4 regions of the Paenibacillus sp. FSL L8-0435 genome follow, and region 4 is predicted to be linked to each of the others. Evidence: riboswitches for the same ligand, from Rfam matches in the RefSeq annotation. Region 4 holds a riboswitch; each other region holds the start of a gene.
The links. A riboswitch is a leader RNA that binds a small molecule or an ion and turns the genes downstream of it on or off. The one in region 4 is predicted to bind cyclic di-AMP.
Positions count from the first base shown of each region.

Region 1: another riboswitch for cyclic di-AMP. It lies ahead of NST33_RS17210 (3D domain-containing protein); the one in region 4 lies ahead of NST33_RS10185 (C40 family peptidase).
Region 2: another riboswitch for cyclic di-AMP. It lies ahead of NST33_RS00545 (C40 family peptidase); the one in region 4 lies ahead of NST33_RS10185 (C40 family peptidase).
Region 3: another riboswitch for cyclic di-AMP. It lies ahead of NST33_RS06920 (hypothetical protein); the one in region 4 lies ahead of NST33_RS10185 (C40 family peptidase).

Region 1 covers NZ_CP150185.1:3,970,565-3,976,062, forward strand. The annotation lists gene NST33_RS17190 (DUF350 domain-containing protein) at 1-88, opposite strand, end outside; gene NST33_RS17195 (PspA/IM30 family protein) at 184-855, opposite strand; gene NST33_RS17200 (hypothetical protein) at 967-1,308, opposite strand; gene NST33_RS17205 (polysaccharide deacetylase family protein) at 1,462-2,253, shown strand; gene NST33_RS17210 (3D domain-containing protein) at 2,358-3,029, opposite strand; cyclic di-AMP (ydaO/yuaA leader) riboswitch at 3,032-3,229, opposite strand; gene NST33_RS17215 (amino acid ABC transporter ATP-binding protein) at 3,450-4,172, opposite strand; gene NST33_RS17220 (ABC transporter substrate-binding protein/permease) at 4,159-5,498, opposite strand, start outside.
Region 2 covers NZ_CP150185.1:110,279-115,776, reverse strand. The annotation lists gene NST33_RS00565 (PBP1A family penicillin-binding protein) at 1-139, shown strand, start outside; gene NST33_RS00560 (YwhD family protein) at 342-845, opposite strand; gene NST33_RS00555 (M1 family metallopeptidase) at 947-2,938, shown strand; gene NST33_RS00550 (hypothetical protein) at 2,949-3,800, shown strand; cyclic di-AMP (ydaO/yuaA leader) riboswitch at 4,046-4,183, shown strand; gene NST33_RS00545 (C40 family peptidase) at 4,223-4,657, shown strand; gene NST33_RS00540 (GNAT family protein) at 5,013-5,498, shown strand, end outside.
Region 3 covers NZ_CP150185.1:1,544,724-1,550,221, reverse strand. The annotation lists gene NST33_RS06930 (Nramp family divalent metal transporter) at 274-1,569, shown strand; gene NST33_RS06925 (HAD family hydrolase) at 1,706-2,389, opposite strand; gene NST33_RS06920 (hypothetical protein) at 2,517-2,915, opposite strand; cyclic di-AMP (ydaO/yuaA leader) riboswitch at 3,031-3,205, opposite strand; gene NST33_RS06915 (glutathione peroxidase) at 3,577-4,056, shown strand; tRNA gene NST33_RS06910 (tRNA-Leu) at 4,207-4,289, opposite strand; gene NST33_RS06905 (urease accessory UreF family protein) at 4,733-5,434, shown strand.
Region 4 covers NZ_CP150185.1:2,216,308-2,221,805, reverse strand. The annotation lists gene NST33_RS10205 (divergent polysaccharide deacetylase family protein) at 1-252, opposite strand, end outside; gene NST33_RS10200 (carbohydrate-binding protein) at 670-2,355, shown strand; tRNA gene NST33_RS10195 (tRNA-Leu) at 2,501-2,585, opposite strand; gene pelA (pectate lyase) at 2,764-3,726, opposite strand; cyclic di-AMP (ydaO/yuaA leader) riboswitch at 4,145-4,276, shown strand; gene NST33_RS10185 (C40 family peptidase) at 4,282-4,746, shown strand; gene NST33_RS10180 (carboxymuconolactone decarboxylase family protein) at 4,820-5,149, opposite strand; gene NST33_RS10175 (hypothetical protein) at 5,291-5,498, opposite strand, start outside.

The DNA of each region.
Region 1 (5,498 bases), 1.8 Mb from region 4:
TGAACAGTGAATCTACATACATCAAGACAAACAGCAAAACCGAACCAGATCCGGTCCAGACCAACATCGCCAAAATATTCAAATCCATTTACACAGCCCCCACATATCAACATGAACCGCATTTAAAAGCGAAGGAGAAATGCTCTTCTCCTCCGCTGGTTAACCCTGCTGACAACCAAGGTATTAGTTCTTATTATCGTACTGTTTCATCAATGCTGCGAGTTCGTCTTCAACAGCTTGATCTTTACCCAACTTCTCGAACTCTTCATCCAAAGACTTGCCTTTGGAAGACATTTCGTTACTTGCTTCTGCCTGTGCTTCCATCTGCATCATTTTCTCTTCCATACGCTTCATACCAGCACTTGCAGTATCAGAGCCAAACCCATTCAACGCTTTGTTGATTTCCGTTTGGGCTTTTGCTGCATTGTAGCGGGCTACCAGTGTTTCACGTTTGTTCTTCATTTGAGTCAGTTGCTTACGCATCTCGTCGAGCTTGCCACGCAGGTTATCTGCAGAAGCCTTGTTTTGGTCATAGCTGGTTTTATACTCAGCCATCTTCTCTTCAGCAGCCTTTTTCTCTTCCAGAGCACGTCGAGCCAAATCCAGATTCTGAGCACGTGCCGCCGTATGCGCCTGCTCTTCACGTTTCTTCACAAGAGCTTCCTGCTCTTCGAATAACTGCTTGAATTTCTTCTCAATGGCGATTTGTTGAGCTACTGCTTTCTCCGCATCTTCCAGATCCTCTTGCATGTCGCGGATATATTGTTCCGTCATCTTGATTGGATCTTCCGCCTTGTCAATAATGGCGTTGATGTTAGACATGGTTAGATCACGCAAACGTTTGAAAATGGACATTATGTTATTCCTCCTAGTCGATATTACATCGTATATAAACATACATACGTAACAATCTACAACTCGTTTCAATTTTAGCAAATAAAATCAAAACATTCGATGACTCTTACGTCAGGAAGATCGTTTATCTTTGATCAGATGATCTTCCATCAACCTCTCTGCAGTCTGCACGATTTCGTCGATCTGCATCCGCGTGATGGAATCAAAATGAATACCCATGATCACCGTAACGGTTACTTTCAGCTGCTGGGCAGCCTTCCGGGCAAGCCGCTCACACAGTTCTTGTTCCTTATGACCGGGAATATGTACCGTCGTCCCGCTTACGCGCTCATGATCTACATAGAATGTGGCTGCGGCGCCAATATGCGCCTTTCCTCCCGTAACGAGAAAAACCTTATCTTCTCCTGCTTCAATCACCTGTAAACGTATGGATTTCAAATCATATGTACTCATACCCATCCACCTATCCTTTTCTATATGTTATATATGGAGGAATTATGGCTTTCATGAGCTACATCGGCAATGAAAATTCTCACACTACGCATAACTTATGGATAGCCCGGGCATACCAAAGAGAACGTCATTTTGGAAAAGGAGGCCGTTATTATGCGCGTACGCCTCATTATGCTGATGGTTATCGTTATTTTTCTCGGAGGATATCATGCTCCAGTTTCATCGCGGGATGTTTCAAGCCCGCCAAGTGAATCCGTATCAGGTTCGGATTCTGCGGAAGAAGAACAACTGACATTGGGACAGTTACGTCAAAAATATGCCGATACGTTCAAAACCAATGGTCCTTCAACAAAGAAGGTTGCACTGACTTTTGATGATGTACCTGATCCACGATTTAGTCCACAAGTGCTGGATGTATTGAAGAAATACAATGTCAGAGCTACATTCTTCATCGTGGGTAGTCGTGCAGAGAAACATCCGGATCTGGTGAAACGCATCATTAAGGAAGGGCATATGGTTGGTAATCACAGCTACAATCATCCTGAATTCAGTAAGCTGTCGATGAATGCCTTTCGCAAACAAATTTTACATACCGGGGATATTATTCGACGTTTGGCGGGATATACGCCGAAGATGATTCGGCCGCCTTATGGAGACATTAATGAAGAACAGCTGAGATGGGCTGCCAAACAACACTATAGCATTGTGAACTGGAACGTAGACTCTCTGGACTGGAAAGGCCTTTCAAAGGAACAGGTGAAAGATAACATCCTGTCTGCCGTAAAACCAGGCTCCATCGTTCTGCAACATGCTGGAGGCGGTGTAGGATCAAACCTGAACGGCACGATTGAGGCTTTGCCTGAAATCATTGAGGAATTGCAAAAGCGCGGATATGAACTTGTCACCTTGGACGAAATGCTGGGATTGTCAAAGGCCAAAGATTAAGATGACGATGAAGAAATAAATGAGAATATTAAAAGGGTGCTGTTCAATCGCAAGTTTGCGACTGGCAGACACCCTGTTTGAATTCGTTAGATGTAATTAATTTTCTACTTCAGAATGTACAGCTCGATATCCTGAAATCCAAATGTGCTTACGGACTGTTTGCTACCCGGGATAAAGATATCAATCCGGTGACCCTTGATTGCACCGCCTACATCACGCGCTGTGGCTACAAAAGCCTGTTTTGGCAATCCTGGATGGCTGTGACCCGTTACCAGTACTTTGGTTCCGAGTGGAATTACACTTGGATCAACTGCAATCGTACCCAGTTCAAGGTCATTTCCGAAATAATCGACTGCACCCCAGCCTCCATTTTCAGACGGATCTGCAGAGTATGCCGTTGCTTTCACGTTCACAGCTTTGCTGTAATCGAATGTTTTACCCCAGGCTTGAACCACTTTGTTATCTGCGTTAACGTCCAAGCTTGCTGTAGTAACCGTTTTGGCTTGGGTCTTGCTCCCCGTCGCCGCGGCAGCTAGATTGTTTGCCTTACCAGGAATTGTAATTTTCAAACCACCATAAATATTGTAAGGTGAAATGTCGTTGTTTGCTTTAACCAACGTGTTCATTGCTACTCCATATTGTTTTGATAAGGTGTAGAAGGTATCCCCTTCTTTGGCCACATGAACTGAATCGGCGTGAGCCGGAACGGCTTGAATGAGCATTGCTGTTGTCATTAATGCTACTGCTGTTTTGGCTATACGTTTCTTGTTAATCATGGTCTTCCTCCCTCATTGTGCCTGCGAAGTTAGTTGTCGGATTCGGATGAGGAGCCCACCCTATAGGTTCTTCATTACATTTGAAACGTTATGTACCCCTAATTCACCCCAAGCAGTGTGCTGTAGATCTTCCCCCTGCACAAATCTGCATCGTTACATCCCCCGCACTCCCTGTCCGGAAGTTTCGGCAGAGTTCAATATATCACAATTTTGTAACCTGAACTTGTAGTAATTCTTACCAAATGGTTTTTTAGCATGTAAGCATATGTAAGAGTACTGGATACTTTAGAAATATTGGACGACCCGATTACTTTACATTTGGTAACAGAATAGTTACTTTTCCGAATCCATACGTGATTATTAACCATAAAAAAATAGCGTCACCGACTCGAAGTCAGTAACGCTATTGATCACTTTCATTTAGAGTACTTTGGCAAGAAAATCACGTGTACGTGAATTTTTTGGTGCTCCAAACACCTCATCAGGTGTTCCCTCTTCTACAATAACCCCGCCATCCATGAACAGGATCCGGTCTCCTACTTCACGTGCAAAACCCATCTCATGCGTTACAATGACCATAGTCATCCCACCTTCTGCAAGACGTTTCATGACATCCAACACTTCACCGACCATCTCGGGGTCCAGTGCCGAAGTAGGCTCGTCAAACAGCATGACATGCGGCTGCATAGCCAATGCTCTTGCAATAGCGATCCGCTGCTTCTGTCCACCGGACAGCTGATTCGGGAATGTATCTTTTTTATCGTACAAGCCCACAGTGTTAAGCAGATCAGCAGCAATTTTCTCCGCTTCCTGCGTGGATTGTTTCTTCACTTTAATCGGAGCAATCGTGATGTTTTGCTGTACCGTTTTGTGTGGGAACAGGTTGAAATGCTGGAACACCATGCCCATTTTTTCCCGAGTTGCATTAATGTTGTGCTTGGGGTCCGTAATTGAAACACCTTCAAAATCGATTTCACCTGATGTAGGTTGTTCCAAGAGGTTCAGACAACGCAAGAATGTACTTTTACCTGAACCGGAAGGACCGATAACCACGACAACCTCGCCTTTGCCAATCGTCACATTAATGCCCTTAAGCACATCGTTATTTCCATAAGATTTGTGTAATTGTCTAACGTCTATCACTTGCACTCAACTTCCTTTCCAGTCGTCCCAGCAGCTTGGACAAAATAAACGTCATTACAAAGTAGATGGCTGCTGCAATCAAAAATGGACTCAAGCCTTGGTACGTAATGTTCTTGACTACACTTGCCTGATACATAATGTCCACCATACCGATAACAGAGATAATGGAGGATTCCTTGATAATCGTTATGAATTCATTACCAATTGCCGGCAATACGGCCTTGAAAGCCTGTGGCAATATGATGTAGCGCATGGCTGCACCTCTGCCCATTCCGAGGGAGCGAGCTGCTTCCAACTGGCCACGATCCACCCCTTGGATACCTGCACGGAAAATCTCCGCTAGATACGCACCACTATTAATGGAAAGCGTGATGATACCTGCCTGAAGGGCAGTGAAGTTAATGCCAAAGCTCAGGGAAAAACCATAGTAAATAATCATTAATTGTACCAGCATCGGTGTGCCACGGATCACTTCAACGTAAGCAGTACCGATCCAGCGCAAGATTGCAGCGTCATGCAAACGGAACAAACAGATGATCAATCCAATAATTACCCCGAAGATAACCCCAAGTGCAGACAACAGAAGTGTGTATCCTACACCTGTAGCATAGAAACTTTTGTACTCCCAGAATACTTGGAAAATATTTTGTGATTTGTTCGCTTTATCCGCCATCAAGAGGCTGGCGTCCGTCACCATCTGATTGATTTTATCTTCACTTTTCAGTCGCTCCAGTGTTCCATTTACTGCAGCTAGCAGCTCGGTATTACCTTTACGAATCCCGATTGCCGCTTCTGCTTGCTCTTCGTCCGGAACAGCAGCAGCAAGTCCAATGATATCGTCCAGATAACCTGCAGCAACGGTATCTTCAACGATTGCCGCGTCAATGCGTTTTGTTTGCAGTTGAAGCACGATATCGGAGATTTTATCCAGCGCAGTAAGCTTCGCTCCTGGAATACTCTGTCCGATCGTTTCCTGAATGGAGCCTTTCTGAACGCCAATCTTCGCATTTTCAAGTTCTGCCATGGTTGGATATTGGTCTTTATCCACATTGCGAACCATAATCACTTGTTTTGATTTATAATAGGTGTCGGAAAAATCGATACTTTTCTTCCGTTCATCCGTCGGCGTCATACCTGAAATCACCAGATCAACACGCCCGCTCTGCAATGAAGGCAGAAGACCGTCGAAGCCCATATCCTCAATCACAAGCTCAGCGCCAAGATCTTTGGCAATCTCTTTGGCGATCTCAATATCGAAGCCGACGATTTCATCTTTACCATTAATCACTTTATGGAATTCGTATGGTGCAAAATCGGCACTTGTAC
Region 2 (5,498 bases), 2.1 Mb from region 4:
AAAAGAGGTCTGTCATGGTACGACGGATGATTCGGATTCTGGAGAAGATGAGAAGACCCGTCAGGTACAGAATCAACAAGGCATACAGGAAGAGAAACATTCCTGGTGGGGAGATTTCAAACGTTGGTGGGTAGAATGACGCAAATGCGCTATGACTTAGTTGCGTCACCTATAACCCCTGATTATATTGAACAATTGGAAATTCACTTTGGATGAAAAACTCATAATTATTCAGATCGATGAATACGATCATTTCACAAGCAAAAGACCCCCAACCGAACTTTCCGGTCAAGGGGCCTTTTGCTTTTTTTGCTTTTATACTTTGTTGAAAATGATCTGCCTTAGGCGAGTGCTTCCTTCAATACATCTGGAGAAGCATTCCACCAGTCTTCGTTGTGTGAGATCAGCAGTGTCTTAAGTGCAGCTCGAGCTTCAGGTCCAAGCTCATCCAGCATGAAGCGACGCTTCAAGGCATAATCCATGCGATTCACATGTTCCGCCAACAGTTTCCATCCGCGTCTTGCTTCCGTATCAATCCACATCTCACATGCCGTTGCTCCACCATACAGTTGGCCTTCCTCCGTGCGATCGACAGCTACCCACACCAGCCATACCTGGCGTCCGTTGGGCACATCCTCACGATTGGTAGAGAACTTGATATTGCGTTCCACTTTGCTCTTCGCATGCATCGCACCAATATCGATTTTGGCTTCGCCATTATCAATAATGACCGGGGAAAGGTTATTCAGTTCAATGGAGCCTGCACCGAAGCCTTTATGCTTGCTTTTTGCACTAACGATATTCAAGGCAATCTGTTTTTTGCCGTTTTGCTCGTTTTGGTCCATGTTTATAGCCTCCAAGGGTTGATACAAATATTTTAACTAATAATTGCCCCATTGCAAACATATACATGCTGTAGATGCTTGTCAACGGGAGGTATTTAACGATGATTCCACGACGCGCCAAGAGCTGGCTCACTGCATCCCTGGCCCTGTGTGTACTTGCCGGAGGGATATGGATCACTCTGGGTTATAATCGCTCAACTCATTCCGAATTGCCAGTACTCGCCCCCGAATCGGGCAAGCCCAAGGCAATAGCTCCAACTCCAGCACCTCCAGAAAGTGTACAGACCCCTACAGCCGAAGTGTACAGCAACCGTGTTGTGGAATACCACATGGATGTGAAGCTGGCCGAAGGAAACGTATTGGAAGGGACTCAGACGATCACCTGGACTCATCCAGGTAAAAAAACCGTCAACGAGCTTTATTTTCATATGTATCCCAACGCCTTCTCTTCTGCTGACACCACCTTTATGAAGGAATCCGGCGGAAAGCTTCGGGGTGATGTCATGCCTACCAATGGTTACGGCTCCATGAACATTACCGAAATGAAAACGGAGGACGGGCTCTCTCTGCTGCACCGGATGCAGTATGTGCAACCAGATGACGGAAATATCAAGGACACCACCCTCATTAAAGTACGCCTGCCCAAACCCGTCAAAGGCGGGGAAAGTATCACACTCCACACCCGATTCGAAGTGAATCTGCCAAAGATTTTTGCCCGGATGGGAACTGCTGATCATTTTGTCATGGCAGGTCAATGGTTTCCCAAATTAAGTGCCTATGAACCTGTAGGCAGGCGTGGACGAACAACGGAAGGCTGGAATCTGCACCAATACCATGGCAATTCAGAGTTTTACGCCGACTTCGGTATATATAGTGTGCGTATTCGGGTGCCTGAAACATACAAAGTGGCTGCTACCGGATTTCCAACGCAGCAAGCCGTGATGAAGAACGGAGAAAAAGTCTATCAATTCTACGCCGATGATGTGCATGACTTCGCATGGGCAGCCTCACCCGATTTTGTGTACGCAGAGGAGCCATTCTCCGCACCCAATGTGCCTGGTGTACGAATCAAGTTATATCTGGACCCAGCTCATCAGGATCTGAAAGAACGTTATTTCCATGCTGCGAAGGCCGCTCTAGCCAATTATAGCAAATGGTTTGGCCCGTATCCTTACGCTACCTTATCCATCGTAGTTCCACCCAAAGCGGGGAACGGTGCTGGAGGTATGGAATACCCTACGCTAGTTACGGCCTTTGGAGCCGATGACACTACGCCAGGTTATGACCTGGAACGTACCGTAATCCACGAGATCGGACACCAGTACTTCTACGGCATGGTTGCCAGCAACGAATTCGAGGAGGCCTGGCTGGATGAGGGATTCACCTCTTATGCAGAAGACAAACTGATGGAGCAGGAATACGGATTGATTCCGAATCTGCCGGTACAATCGGGACTGATTACGTCTCCTTCATCCTTAACACAAGAATCTTGGAAGTTCGATTCACAGAATGAGTACGCCGCCAATGTCTATACACGTGGCAAGCTTGTATTGCTTGGTATCGAACATCAAGTCGGTGCCAAAAAGATGGAACGCATTCTCTCTACCTATGTGAAGAAATACCGCTTCAAACATCCCACTTCGGCTGATTTCCAGAACGTTGTGGAACAAGTGACCCGCACTTCCTGGTCTGATTATTTTGATCAATACGTCTATGGTAACGGGATGGCTGACTTTGCTGTAGAGAAGATTCGTGTTACGCCCGTACAGAAAGACAGTCAAACATTGTACGAGTCATCCGTGACGATAGCAAAAAAAGGGAGTGATTACAACGCCGTTCCTGTTCGCATTGCTTTTGAAGACGGGCATATCCTCACCAAGCAATGGAATGGAAAAGAAGATCGCATCACGTATAAATTAACTCACACATCCCCCGTATCCTGGGCCATGACCGATCCCCTGTACTCGATCGTGCTGGAGAACCGCCATATGAACAATTTCCTGAAATCCGGACTGGATGAGCAGGCAAAGTCCCGCTGGAGCATGAGTGTAACCAAACTAATAGAAGCCATATTCGGAGGTCTGTCATGGTGAGGTGGAAACGGTGAAAGCGAAAATACGTGAAGGCTGGTTTCTCGTCCGTCAGCATATGTTCATTGCCGCAATTTTATTTCTCTATCAACTCATTTGGGGATATTTCTTCTATCGAATGGTACAATCGGCGGTCATCCCACTACTCCTGCGTTATCCGGATGCTGATGCCGGGGAGTTGAGTACACTTTTGTTCAAAATGGAAAGTCAACTTAACCTGTCTACCCATCCGGAGGTTCATCGTTATCTATGGATTCTCGGGGGCATGCTGCTGGTTCGCATGTTGATCAGCCCCCTCATTCAGGCAGGACTGCTCTACTCACTTCAGCACTTTAATTCTACAGAAGAGCGCATCCCCTTTGTCCGCGGAATCAAAAATCTGTGGAAACCGATGCTGCTGCTCCACACCATACGTACATTATTGATACTTCTGCCCGCCTACTGGCTCATACCGAAGCTCTACTCCATTCTCATGGACGGATTTCATTCCCTTCAATTACTGTTGCCTGGTATACCTTATGTTGCTGCCTGGATTGTATATGGTTGGATCATCCACCATGCCATACTCTACATGCAGTTCGGTGTGTCGGCACCAGAAGGAGAAGGCGGGGCTCACGGTACCCTCAAAGCACTCTGGATTGCAATGCGTCATCTCATCGCTGTAATCGGCATTGCACTCCTGCTGGGCGGAGTACACCTGCTCGTCTTTGGGGCCTTCACTTCAGCCTCATGGTTATTAACGGGACTTACCGGACTTATACTACAACAGACGTATCCACTTGCCAGATGTCTATTGAGTCTGTGGAAAATATGCAGCCATTTCCGATTATGGCAGTCCAAAATATCCAAAGGTGAGAGCAGATAGTTTAAAAATTGTTACCATCACATGTTAAACTCATGGCCTAATATGCCCTTATAAATAGGCAAACCTCAACCTTTCCCCGTCAAAGGTCGAGGTTTTTTTTGCTAAATTTGTTGCTAAACGTTGCCAAAGCCGTACTCCTCTGTTACAATAATCGCAGTGAGTTTTTAGTAACAACTTTGTAATCTTTACATTCATATTTGTAACTACTTAAAATTAAATCGTCATTTCTTGATTTCGCAGGTGCATAACTAGCATAGCCAAATTCCTGGCACCTGGGAAGCGGGGGAACCAGTTATGGGTGAATTGATCTTGCTACAGAGGGATCATAGGGGACCTTCAACCGAATCCTTAAGCTAACCTCGCAGGCGTTGGAAGGGGAATATCTCTTGTTCAAGAAGAAATTAACCGCAGCTGTACTTAGCATCACATTCGCATTATCACTTGGTGCAGGTAGCGCATTCGCAGATTCAAAGATGGACACAGTAATTGATTCAGCAATGGGAACTACATACAAAAGTGGGGGAACAACGCTTAACGGCTTTGACTGCTCCGGATTTACACGGTATGTATTCGACAAGTTGGGTATTGATTTGGCACGCCAATCCAGTTCCCAATTCGACATGGGTGATTCCGTATCCCGTATGGAAATGAGAGCTGGTGACCTGGTGTTCTTTAATACAACAGGTAAAGGCGTATCTCATGTAGGAATCTTTGTAGGGGATGGAAAGTTTGCACACTCCTCTTCTTCCAAAGGCGTTACGATCAGTGCATTGAGTGAAAACTATTGGGCCAATCGTTATGTTGGCGCGAAACGGATTATGAGCACGGACGCATATGAATCACTGGCCCTTGACTAGGGACAAGCTGAGCAACATGATGCTGTAACCATTAACCATACTGGAACGAAGCAAGAAGCATAACAGAACCGCCCGGTACATTCTCCGCAGGAATGTATCCGGCGGTTTTTTTGTGCTTCAATCCTTATTTATGTTGCAAGTTATACTCTGGGCATATCCTGCGACATCAACAGGTTCATTTTGCGTTCGTTCGTCCGTGCCCTTATGATGTTTTTACCCATCCCGTTATAATATAAACGAAATTACCGGAACTTTTGTTTCATTTTTTTTCTTGGGAAGGAAGACTTGCTAAATGAACATCACTTTTGTAGAGTGGACAAAGAGTTCTGTTTCAAGGAAAGGAGCATGCAGGTGTATGAAGGAAACCCCTGTGACGTTTCACGTTGTACCCATGCGTGAAGAACATGCGGAGCTTATCTGCAGTTGGCAGTATGATCCGCCTTACAATATCTACAGCTGGCTCCCCTGGGAGCAGATGAAGGCTCTGGAAGTGGAATTCGGAGATGCACAGCTGCGGCAGGAGCAATATGCGATCGTCCTGGATCAGAACGATCGTATATGTGGGTTCGCTCAATACTTCCCACTTCAAGGGGTAACCCGGATTGGCCTTGGAATGCATCCAGAGCTGTGTGGTCAGGGTCAAGGGACAGTTTTTGTCACTGCCATTGTACAGGAAGCCATTCGCCGAAATCCCACGAATGAGATTGATCTGGAAGTACTCACTTGGAATGCTCGTGCCATTCAAGTCTATCTGAAGAGTGGATTTGTCACCCAGGATACATACGAACGACAGACCCCAAGCGGCTTGAAGCCCTTTCACTGTATGGTTTATGAAGGGCCT
Region 3 (5,498 bases), 670 kb from region 4:
CAATGCCATGGCTGTATTTTCCCCACGGTTGGGTAATATACGAAGGGACATCTACAAGCTGGAACCGAAATTTTGTGCTGATACATAAAAGTTGCACTAGACAAAAACAATTGAAGGAGTACAATGTAACAATAAACATAAAAATTTAGATATATTATGAGCGGGTTGTCCCGCATATATTTCCAAATCAATAATTCAAAGTCAGGTGATTATCGTATGAGTAAAAAAAATCCGTTCAACGCTCCTTCAAGAGAATCATTGTCTACTGCGGGCATGGCCCCTTCCCTTGGAGAAGCACATAGTTCCATGAAAGTTCCGCAGAATGTTGCATGGTGGAAGAAATTCCTCGCCTTTGTAGGCCCAGGATACCTTGTTGCCGTAGGTTACATGGACCCCGGGAACTGGGCAACAGATATCGCAGGCGGCTCACAGTTCGGGTATACCTTGTTATCCGTTATCCTGTTATCGAACCTGATGGCCGTTGTCCTTCAGTCGCTGGCTGGCAAGCTCGGCATCGTCACTGGACGGGATCTGGCTCAAGCCTGTCGTGAACGATTCAGCATGCCTGTTGTCATGATGTTATGGATACTGTGTGAGCTTGCCATTGCAGCCACCGATCTGGCTGAAGTCATTGGTTCTGCCATCGCGTTAAAGCTGTTATTTAACGTCCCCATGTTATACGGCGTTATCATCACCGCAGTTGATGTACTCCTGATTCTTGTACTGCAAAACAAAGGCTTCCGCGCTCTGGAAACTCTCGTCATTGTGCTGATGGCAACCATCGCCCTCTGCTTCGGGATTGATCTGTTTCTGGCGAAACCGGATATGGGCGGTGTTCTCCATGGTTTTGTACCCAATGTTGAGATTCTGCAAAACCCGGCTATGCTCTATATTGCCATTGGTATTATCGGAGCAACCGTGATGCCGCATAATCTGTACCTGCATTCTTCCATTGTCCAGACCCGTCAGATCGAACAGACCCCACAGGGCAAAAAAGAAGCCATTCGGTACTCGACCATGGATTCTACAATCGCGTTGACACTGGCCCTGTTCATCAATGCAGCCATCCTGATTGTATCTGCTGCTGTATTCCACAGCGCTGGTATGACGCAGGTTGCCGAGATCGCAGATGCTTATCATCTGCTGACACCTCTATTGGGTACTACGGTTGCAAGTATTCTGTTCGGTGTGGCGCTGTTAGCATCAGGTCAGAACTCTACCCTTACAGGTACACTTGCTGGGCAGATCGTTATGGAAGGTTTCCTGAACATTCGAATTCCGGCTTGGCTGCGCAGACTGGTCACACGTCTGATCGCCATCATCCCGGCGGTAATTGTGACAGCCATTGCAGGAGAACATGGCACAGAAGAACTGCTCATTTTGAGCCAGGTCGTGCTGTCGCTTCAATTGCCCTTTGCTGTAATTCCCCTGGTGATGTTCACAAGTGATAAAAAAAGCATGGGTGCATTCGCCAACAAATTGTGGCTCAAAATCATCTCATGGGTCATTGCCGCGATTATCGTTGTGCTGAATGTATATCTGATCATTCAGACGATTCGGTTATTCTAATCTCGTTCTCATCGACAAAATACTAAAAAGGCTGATCAACTCCGGTATGCTATACCCAAGTTGATCAGCCTTTATTGTTGCAATACAGCAAGGTGTTTTCTTTTATAGTAAAACTCAAACTCCAGTAAACAATCATCTAATCCTGATTTGGTATCAGTAACGGCAGGAGTTGATCCAATGAATCAACAGTCCAATCCGCACGTTGGTCATCAGATAGTTCTGGCTGGAATCTTCCGTAACCCTGCATAATTCGAATCGTACGCATGCCCAGCTTCAGAGCAGGTATAATGTCGTTATCGATCCGATCGCCGATCATGACGGCTTCCTCCGGTTCACAACCGGCCTGTTTCAAGGCCACAGCGTATAACTCAGGGTCTGGCTTGGACACTCCTTCTTCAGCCGAACATGCCAGAACATCAACATACTTCCGCAAGCCGTAGCTCTCCAGTCTCTCTTCCGTTCCAGGACTCTGATTGGCAATAATGCCAATGCGATAATGCCGTGACAACTGCTGAAGGACGTAATCCGCTGATGGAAAAGGACGTTCAAGATCTTTTTGAAATTTCAGCTTGTCCTGAATCTGCTTCTGGTGTCCGTCGTCTTCAACGAATGTGCGAATCGCCACTCTCATCGGCCATTGCTCATATCTCTGGTAACAGTTCGCGAACAGTTCGCGTACCGCCTCAATCTTCACCGGATACCCCAATGCACAGGCTTCGCGGACGAACTGTCCGATAATATCATCAACCGGCTCCCATTCATCCACCAGTGTATCTCCAACATCAAAAAACAACCATTTCAATCCACCTACATCCGGCACGCCAATTCCTCCTTGTAAGCATAAAAAAGAAGACTCACCATCCTGCATGAGTCTCCTCAAACTTCCGTTTATCGATACATTCAATTATAACAGGCACCTTACACCTGAGCAATCACAAGCGATGGCATTAACCATTGAGGAGAAAGCCAACTTCCCCATTGAGCGAATATACGATCCGGTCTGCGCCCATGCCCCGATAGATGCCCTTAGGATGACTCTGCTCCGTAATAACGCACAGGGATTTCGATGTCCATGAACGGCAGATCTGTAAATAACGACAGGTCAGATTCAGGCTGTTCTCGAAAATAAACACGTTGCCTACGCTGCCCTGCGGCAAAAACCATTTTTGAGCTGCAGCCGTGTTCATGCGAATGACATGTTCTACTCCGATTCTACGGAGTCTGCGCTCTTCCCCTGCACTGTTGGTTAGAACGGCAAACGGCATTTTTTTGTACATCAGCAATTTAATAAATTTGCGTCCTGCTTCATTTGGAGCAGTCACTAAGATCATCTCAGTATCCATCATTCGTTCCTCCCTTGGCGTGAAAAGACAACAAAAAAGAAGCGTGGGGGACCAAGGCCTCCCGAACGCTTCTTAAATAATCCATGGCGAAAACACCATGAACCAGCGTACGGCTTGTTGCCTCTCCCTTTAACGCTTACGAGGTTAGCTGACGGATTCGGGCGCGAGAGTCGCCCTATTTCCGGCTGTCACCGGAAAATTCACCCCATGAATGCCACTGTCCTGGACAGCGCATTCTGTTGGTTCCCCCGTTTCCCATTCATCAATGAATGGAAACTCAGCGATTAAAACATCGTTCGTATATCTTAAGGTAAGATCGAGCGATATTATCGTTTGTTTCGTTTTTCAGGTACAATTTAGTTTAAATTGAAATTACGTTATGAATCATACACCCGCGCCATGTCGGTGTAAAGTCCGCCCAGATCACCAAATCGGCAGATTTTTGCCAATTCCCATCCATAATAACGCTTACAACAAAGTTATACTCCATCTATCTCTTCAAGGCTATCTAATTCTCACTCTGGCGTAAATCACTTCCCAATTCATTCACGTATTCTGCACAACTTGCCTGTTTTGATTCTTTTAACACCACATTAGTTTTGCAATATTTAATTGCAACCAATATAATAGAAGATATAAGAGTAAATAAATGGAGGCGATTTAGATGACAGTCTACGATTACAAAGTGAATACACTTCGCGGTCAAGAAGTTGAAATGTCCGACTACCGTGACAAAGTGTTACTGATTGTGAATACGGCAAGCTCATGCGGCCTTACCCCTCAATTCAAAGGTCTGCAAGAACTGCAAGACAAGTTTCAAGATGCTCCATTTGAAGTTCTTGGTTTCCCAAGCAACCAGTTTGCACAGGAAAAAGGATCTTCCGACGATATTGCCGAGTTCTGTCAGATGAATTATGGCGTGAGTTTCCCCATGTTTGAGAAAATTGATGTGAACGGCTCAAGCGCTCACCCTCTTTTCCAACACCTTAGCACAGAAGCTCCTGGCCTGCTTGGCTCCAAAGCAATCAAATGGAATTTCACCAAATTCCTTGTGGATCAGAACGGACAGGTAATCAAACGTTATGCTCCCAAAACAACACCGGACAAGATTGAAGAAGATATCAAGAACTTGCTGCAAAAATAATACATTGGCCACCCGTAGCCGGAAGGTAGAGCACCATTGCCCCGGTAATGGATGGCCTTTTTTTTCTCAACTCTGATGTCAAACTGTTCAAAAAGACAAAAAAAAGAAGCCTTCCATTAATGGAAAGCTTCTTTTTAATCGTTCATATGATGCGGTCGAGAGGACTCGAACCTCCACGGGCATACGCCCACTACCCCCTCAAGATAGCGTGTCTGCCATTCCACCACGACCGCATGTCGTAAATAATCGGCAACAGAATTGATTATACCGGGTCCAGAACCAAAAGTAAAGTATTTTTTAATACTACTTTTTCAGCTAGGCAATTTCATCAAAAATCGCATAATCTCGTCATCTTTACCCATGAACTGCATATCATTAGATTTGATCCCCTCTTTTCCGGCTTGAGCTGATCTTATTGATTCATTTATATATAGTCCTTCCTTATATATAGTCCACCCTGCACTTCACCATATAAATAACACAACAAGTTATATAAAATAACACAATATTAAATCCCAGATTTAATTCATTAATTTTCACGGATACTATTGACAAAAAGCGGACATTTATGGGATGATAACTATCATATAATTCGGATTTTTAAACACAAAGCAAACAAAAAGGAATATAAATGTCACTTTAAGTGACATTTAACGAACACAGGAGGCGAATGATTGTGAACCGTGGGAATAAGCTGCTCGATTATGTCAAACTGCTTGATTCCTCTATTCAGGTTGGAGGGTTCACCCATTCCTTCGGCATGGATATCCATATCAGGGAGGGTACCATTCGTAATGCTGAAGATCTCGAATCATTCATGCGTTGTCAGTTGCATCCCAGCATTGTTCGTCTTGAAGGTATGGCCATTAAAGGCATCTATACCGCAGCAGATCACAAGGATACATGGCGGATAGCTCTGATCGACAAGCTCGTCCATGTTCAGCGAACCCCTGGAGATCTCAGAGAACAAGCTGCCGCGATGGGTAAACGATTGATCAGACTCGCACGCGCTCTGCACCCCTGGATTGAATTCAGCCAGCTCGAACAGATCTTTGCCAAATACGATTCGGTTGGCTGCCTCTCCACTGTTCACGCCTGGATTAACCACCACCTCGATATCCCGGTCGAGGAGGCGGTCCTTGGTTACCTGCATTCAGCCATGAATGCTTGTATAACCGAAGCCTCCAAAGTCATTCCCCTGAACAATGATACAACCAAGGATCTGATGGTCCGCCTGGCCACAGATCTGGAGAATGAATGGAAGACCGTCAGCGCCTCGGCTGCGGATGGACTGGCACAGCCAACCTCGATGTCCATGAAATCGTTTTTCCCCAGTTTCCATATGCTTGGAGCTGGACTTCATGCCTACAGAGCCTAATCCTCTTCCTCCTCATACCCGCTCCCCTTCATTCAGACAAACTAAAAACACGCGGCAACCTCCT
Region 4 (5,498 bases):
CGCATCTTTCTTCGTTGTTGGCAAAAAAGGCATGACCGCTACCGTTAATTTAACTGGCATCGCCAGGATTTCTGCCGTACCCCTCATGTCATTACCAACATCATCGATGATAATCGCTAACCGTTTGTCATTCGATGGGGACTCTGAAGCTGCCGCTGTAGGCCCTCCTGCCGATATGCCTGCGTAAAACACAATCAAAAATGCCATGATACCTACAATGAATCCATAATTCTTTCTCTGTTCCTTCATCATGATTCCTCCCCGTAACTTCTGTGATCTCATTGTTTGATAATGAAGGGAGGATTATGTAAGCCAAAGCCTTCCTTAATAACAATATCCCCGCCATTGGAGACCTCTGTCTCAAGCGAAGATCCCCATCATTCCCGTTTTCTCCTTTGCATTCAGACAAAAACTGTCATTGAACAGTTAGAGAATAGAGATTAATTAGAAAAAATACTGTAATTTGTCAGGTTTTCAGTTTAGGAATTATTTAGTAGAATCAACAAATGAAAGAGGTTATGTGCTGCATTTCTTTCCTATGATTTATGGAAGGAGGTTTTGAAAGGGTTTACATAAAATAAATGCCAGACAATCCGCTATTCTTGTTTGTTATCCCTGGTCGCGGTTTCTCTATGTAACCATTTACTATTATCGAGGAGGATGAAAGTAGTGAAATTCAAACTAAAAAAGACGATTAATGTTCTTTTGGCCTGTTTAACAGCTCTGCCTTTGATGTTAACCCCGACAAATGTGTCAGCAGCCAGCGATGCCAACATTAATTTGTCCTCGGAAAAACAGCTAATCAAGGGCTTTGGAGGCATTAACCTTCCTGCCTGGATTGGTGATCTGACTCCCGCTCAACGTGAAACTGCTTTTGGTAATGATCAGAATCAGTTAGGCTTCTCAATTCTCAGGATTTACGTCGATCCAGATTCTAATAACTGGTACCGTGAAGTTGCCACAGCCAAACGGGCTATCGAAAAGGGTGCTATCGTATTCGCATCCCCATGGAATCCTCCAAGCAGCATGGTTGAAACGTTCAACCACAATGGAGACACAAATGCCAAACGCCTGAAATACGACAAATATGCCGCCTATGCGCAACATCTGAACGACTTTGTAACCTACATGAAAAATAACGGCGTAGATTTATATTCCATTTCTGTGCAAAATGAACCGGATTATGCTCATGACTGGACCTGGTGGACTCCACAAGAGATCCTTCGATTCATGAAAGAAAATGCCGGGTCCATTCAAGGTACCAAAGTCATGGCGCCTGAATCCTTCCAGTACTTAAAGAACATATCCGACCCAATCCTGAATGATCCGCAGGCGCTTGCCAACATGGACATTCTGGGAGCGCATACGTATGGAACACAGATTTCGAATTTTGCCTACCCTCTCTTTAAGCAAAAAGGAGCCGGTAAAGAACTGTGGATGACTGAGGTGTATGTTCCAAACAGTGATAACAACTCAGCAGACCGCTGGCCTGAAGCATTAGACGTTTCCTATCACATGCACAATGCCATGGTAGAAGGTGATTTCCAGGCCTATGTGTGGTGGTACATCCGCAGACAGTATGGTCCGATGAAAGAGGACGGTACCATAAGCAAACGCGGGTATAATATGGCTCATTTCTCTAAATTCGTTCGTCCAGGCTACCTGCGAGTCGATGCAACGAAAAATCCGGATACGAACACATTTGTCTCAGCCTATAAAGGTGATAACAAAGTCGTCGTTGTGGCAATTAACCGTGGAACTTCAGCCACAAGCCAAAAATTCGTTCTGCAGAATGGTAATGCCTCCACTGTGTCCTCATGGATTACAGACAGCGGTCGAAACTTGGCAAGCGGAACCCCGCTTACTGTATCCAATGGAGCCTTCACGGCACAGCTCCCACCTCAGAGCGTAACAACGTTTGTTGCCAACGTTACTGGCGGTAATAGCGGCGGGAATACAGGCAGTGGCACTACGTATGAAGCAGAGACCGGAACCTCACTTACGGAAGCTGCCATTGAAACAATCTACCCCGGTTACACTGGCTCCGGGTATGTTAACTTCAATGCGATGACTGGTTCGACCATTCAATGGAACGGCATTAATAACACTACAACAAGTACCAAAAACGTAAAGTTTCGTTATGCGCTGGAAAGCGGCACTCGGAACCTCGACATTTTTGTGAACGGAACCAAAGTCATCAGCAACGAGCCCTTTCCAGCTACGGGAAGCTGGTCCACTTGGGTTGAAAAAACAATACAGGTCCCCATGAACACGGGGACCAATACATTGAAAGTGGTTACCACTGGATCGGAAGGACCGAATATTGATAGCGTTAATGTTACCGCAGCACAATAAACGTTCCGTATGGCTGATGGAAGACATTTGCTGAACGTGCAGCTAAGCACTAACCTCTTGGATACTCGAGTCTAAAGTTAGTGTTATATCAAAAAATGCAAAAAAATACTCCTTAAGCGTTAACTTAAGGAGTATTTTTATTAGATGCGGTCGAGAGGACTCGAACCTCCACGGGGGGTTAGCCCACACGGACCTGAACCGTGCGCGTCTGCCAATTCCGCCACGACCGCATATTGTATCTCCGTGATCAATATCGGCGACAAGAAGTAATATATCATGTGGAATCTATCATGTCAACAATGAAAATAATTACAATAAAGCCCGAATCGAAACAGACGTCCATTTCGATTCGGGCTTTACCTTTAACTGCTAATAGTTTGGTTCATTATAACGGAAACATAATACAAATTACAGCTTGGAAGGCCAGTTACCGTACCAAGCATAACCGCCTCTTCTTTCTTTATCAATATCACTTAGTTTGTATTTAACGACCCCGTCACGACCAATAAAGATCGGTTTATCCGTTCCCACTTCGTAGAAACGAGCCCAGATCGGTGCAGCTTTGGAATCAGCGATAATTTTGCTGTCTCCGTTTGCTCTTTCATACTTGTAACCCGTAATCTTCACTTTGTTAAACCATGCTTCAGCTCCCTTAATGGATGCCGTAATTTTAGCGGTAGCAGGTCTGGTTTTCAGGAATTTAACAATCGTTACACTCTCTCCAGCCGTCAGTGATGGTACTTCATAGATTCTTGCGCTTGCCGGTTTAAGAGAACTGGAATCATGTTGTTGTCCCCATGCTGTCAGCTTACCGCCTGAAACAACCTGTGTATTCAGAATTGCATCTACACCTTTGGCAACTGAGTTTTTACTGCGGTTAGCAAGTGTGCTGTCGATAAACGAGAAATCACCTTTACGTGTCGCTACTTCATCCAACATGATCATTACATTAATCATGGCATCATCATTGTAAGTGATGTGCTTGTGATATCCGGAGCTTTGGTAAACTTGTGGCCATCCGCCGTTTGAATACTGCATGTTGATCAAAAAGTTAATTCCTTTGATTGCAGCTGTGGAGTAACGCGGATCATTCGTCTTTTTAAATTCCTTCGCCAATCTTCTAATTTCTGAGTATGTAGCCTTGTTGTCGATCGTGGACTTCGCCCACTCTCCACTTGTCTGTTTATAATCTTTTCTCCAACCTCCATCCGGCAGCTGGTTCTTCAAAATATCAGAAATACTCGCTGTAGTACCCGATGCATCCGCAGCAGATACCGTCCCTACAGGGAGAACTGCCATTCCAACTGCCGAGAACACCATCGTGCATGCCAGGACAAAAGTAATTATTTTCTTCGCTTTCAAATGTAACACTCTCCTATGTTCGTTTTTATAAATCTTCCACTTTTACTTACCTATGATACGCGTCCCCAAACCTCCTTTATTTGTATTTATCACATAATAAAATCAATTTTAATCCAATATGTGGATTGGATAATCAGATAATATGCAAAAAATCGATTTTTGTCAATATATGCAACTTAATGAATATAATCTCTCTAATTCTACATAACGGGATAGTTCTTTTAACTCATGACAAACCTATTTATTTATCCAAATTCGTCTTAAACGAATCAATAATGACGTTTTTGTCATGAATGATACCCAAACTTGATCCCTTCTTTCATATAAAAACCTTAATTCCGCTAACATTGAGGTATTACGAAGGGTTTTAAATAGGTTTGACAATTACGCATTTATGCAATATAGTTTCAAATAGTTACAAAAACTTAATTATTCATTGCCGAGTTTCATGTTTGAAAACGGGGGAACCAATTTGGGTGAATTATTCTTATACATAGGAAATATAGGGAACCTTCTACCGAACCCTTAGCTAACTCCGTAGGCATCGAAGGGAGAACATTGATTTTGAAAAAACTGATTATCTCCATTTTTGGAGCAGCTGTATTATTTACATCCGGGGCAACAAGCACAGAGGCAAGCAGTATCAACTCCGTAGTGAACAACATGACAGGTATACCTTACAAATGGGGTGGCACAACTGTAGCCGGCTTCGACTGTTCTGGTTTTATGAGATATCTTTTCAACAAATACAGCATTGAATTGCCACGTACTTCTCAGCAGCAAGCCAAAGCAGGTACGCCTGTATCCAAGAGCAATGTTCGGACAGGTGATCTGGTGTTCTTTAATACAACAGGCAAAGGCATTTCACATACAGGTGTATATATCGGCGGCGGACAATTCGCTCATGCCTCCAGCAGTAAAGGTGTAAGCATCACAAAGTTATCGAATCCATACTTTAATGACCGCTATGTAACAGCACGTCGGGTAACTGGACAGTTTATGTATGATAAAATGTTGGGTAAAATGTAATTCACATACAAAAAGGCATCGGTTATTAACCGGATGCCTTTTTTGTACTTAAAAATGTATGTTGCATTACTTACTAATGCAGCGCCTTCTGCACTCGCATCGCACCCTGAGACAGTGCATGTCCTCCTCCAACAGCTCCGGCCACCGCAACGGTCTCCATAATCTCCTGATCTGTTGCACCCTTAGCACGGGCTTCTTCTACATGGTAGAAGGTACATACCTCATTGTTGGCAAACAATCCAATCCCAAGCGCAATTAGCTGTTTTGTCTTCGCATCAATCACGCCAGGTTGGAAACATTCTCCGGTAAACTCATGATATGACTTCACCACACCTGGCAGTACATCGCTTAATGCTCCAATCTGATCCTTGTAGGCATGAACTTTATCATTCATCAATGTCATCGCTTGTAGCACACCCTCTCGGCTATAGTTACAGATCTTCCTCACTGTACCTATCTTCTCTCCCGAATGAGTCAATTATGCCAAGAAATCATGGTAATTCCAAACATTTAACGCTCATGGCTCTGCCATAATTATAAGCTGTTACTCACTAAGTGGACTCTGGCGCGGCTCGCTGAACAGCTGATAGCTGTAACCTCGGTCCAGCTTAACGACACGTCGATTCTGACGACGGATAAGTACCTGCTCGCCATCCCAGGCAACCACAATCCCCTTCACGTCGTTCGATTCCAGCTCGTCCCGTACTACTCTAACTTTCTCACCTGACAGACGCAGAGCGTCCAATTCTGTA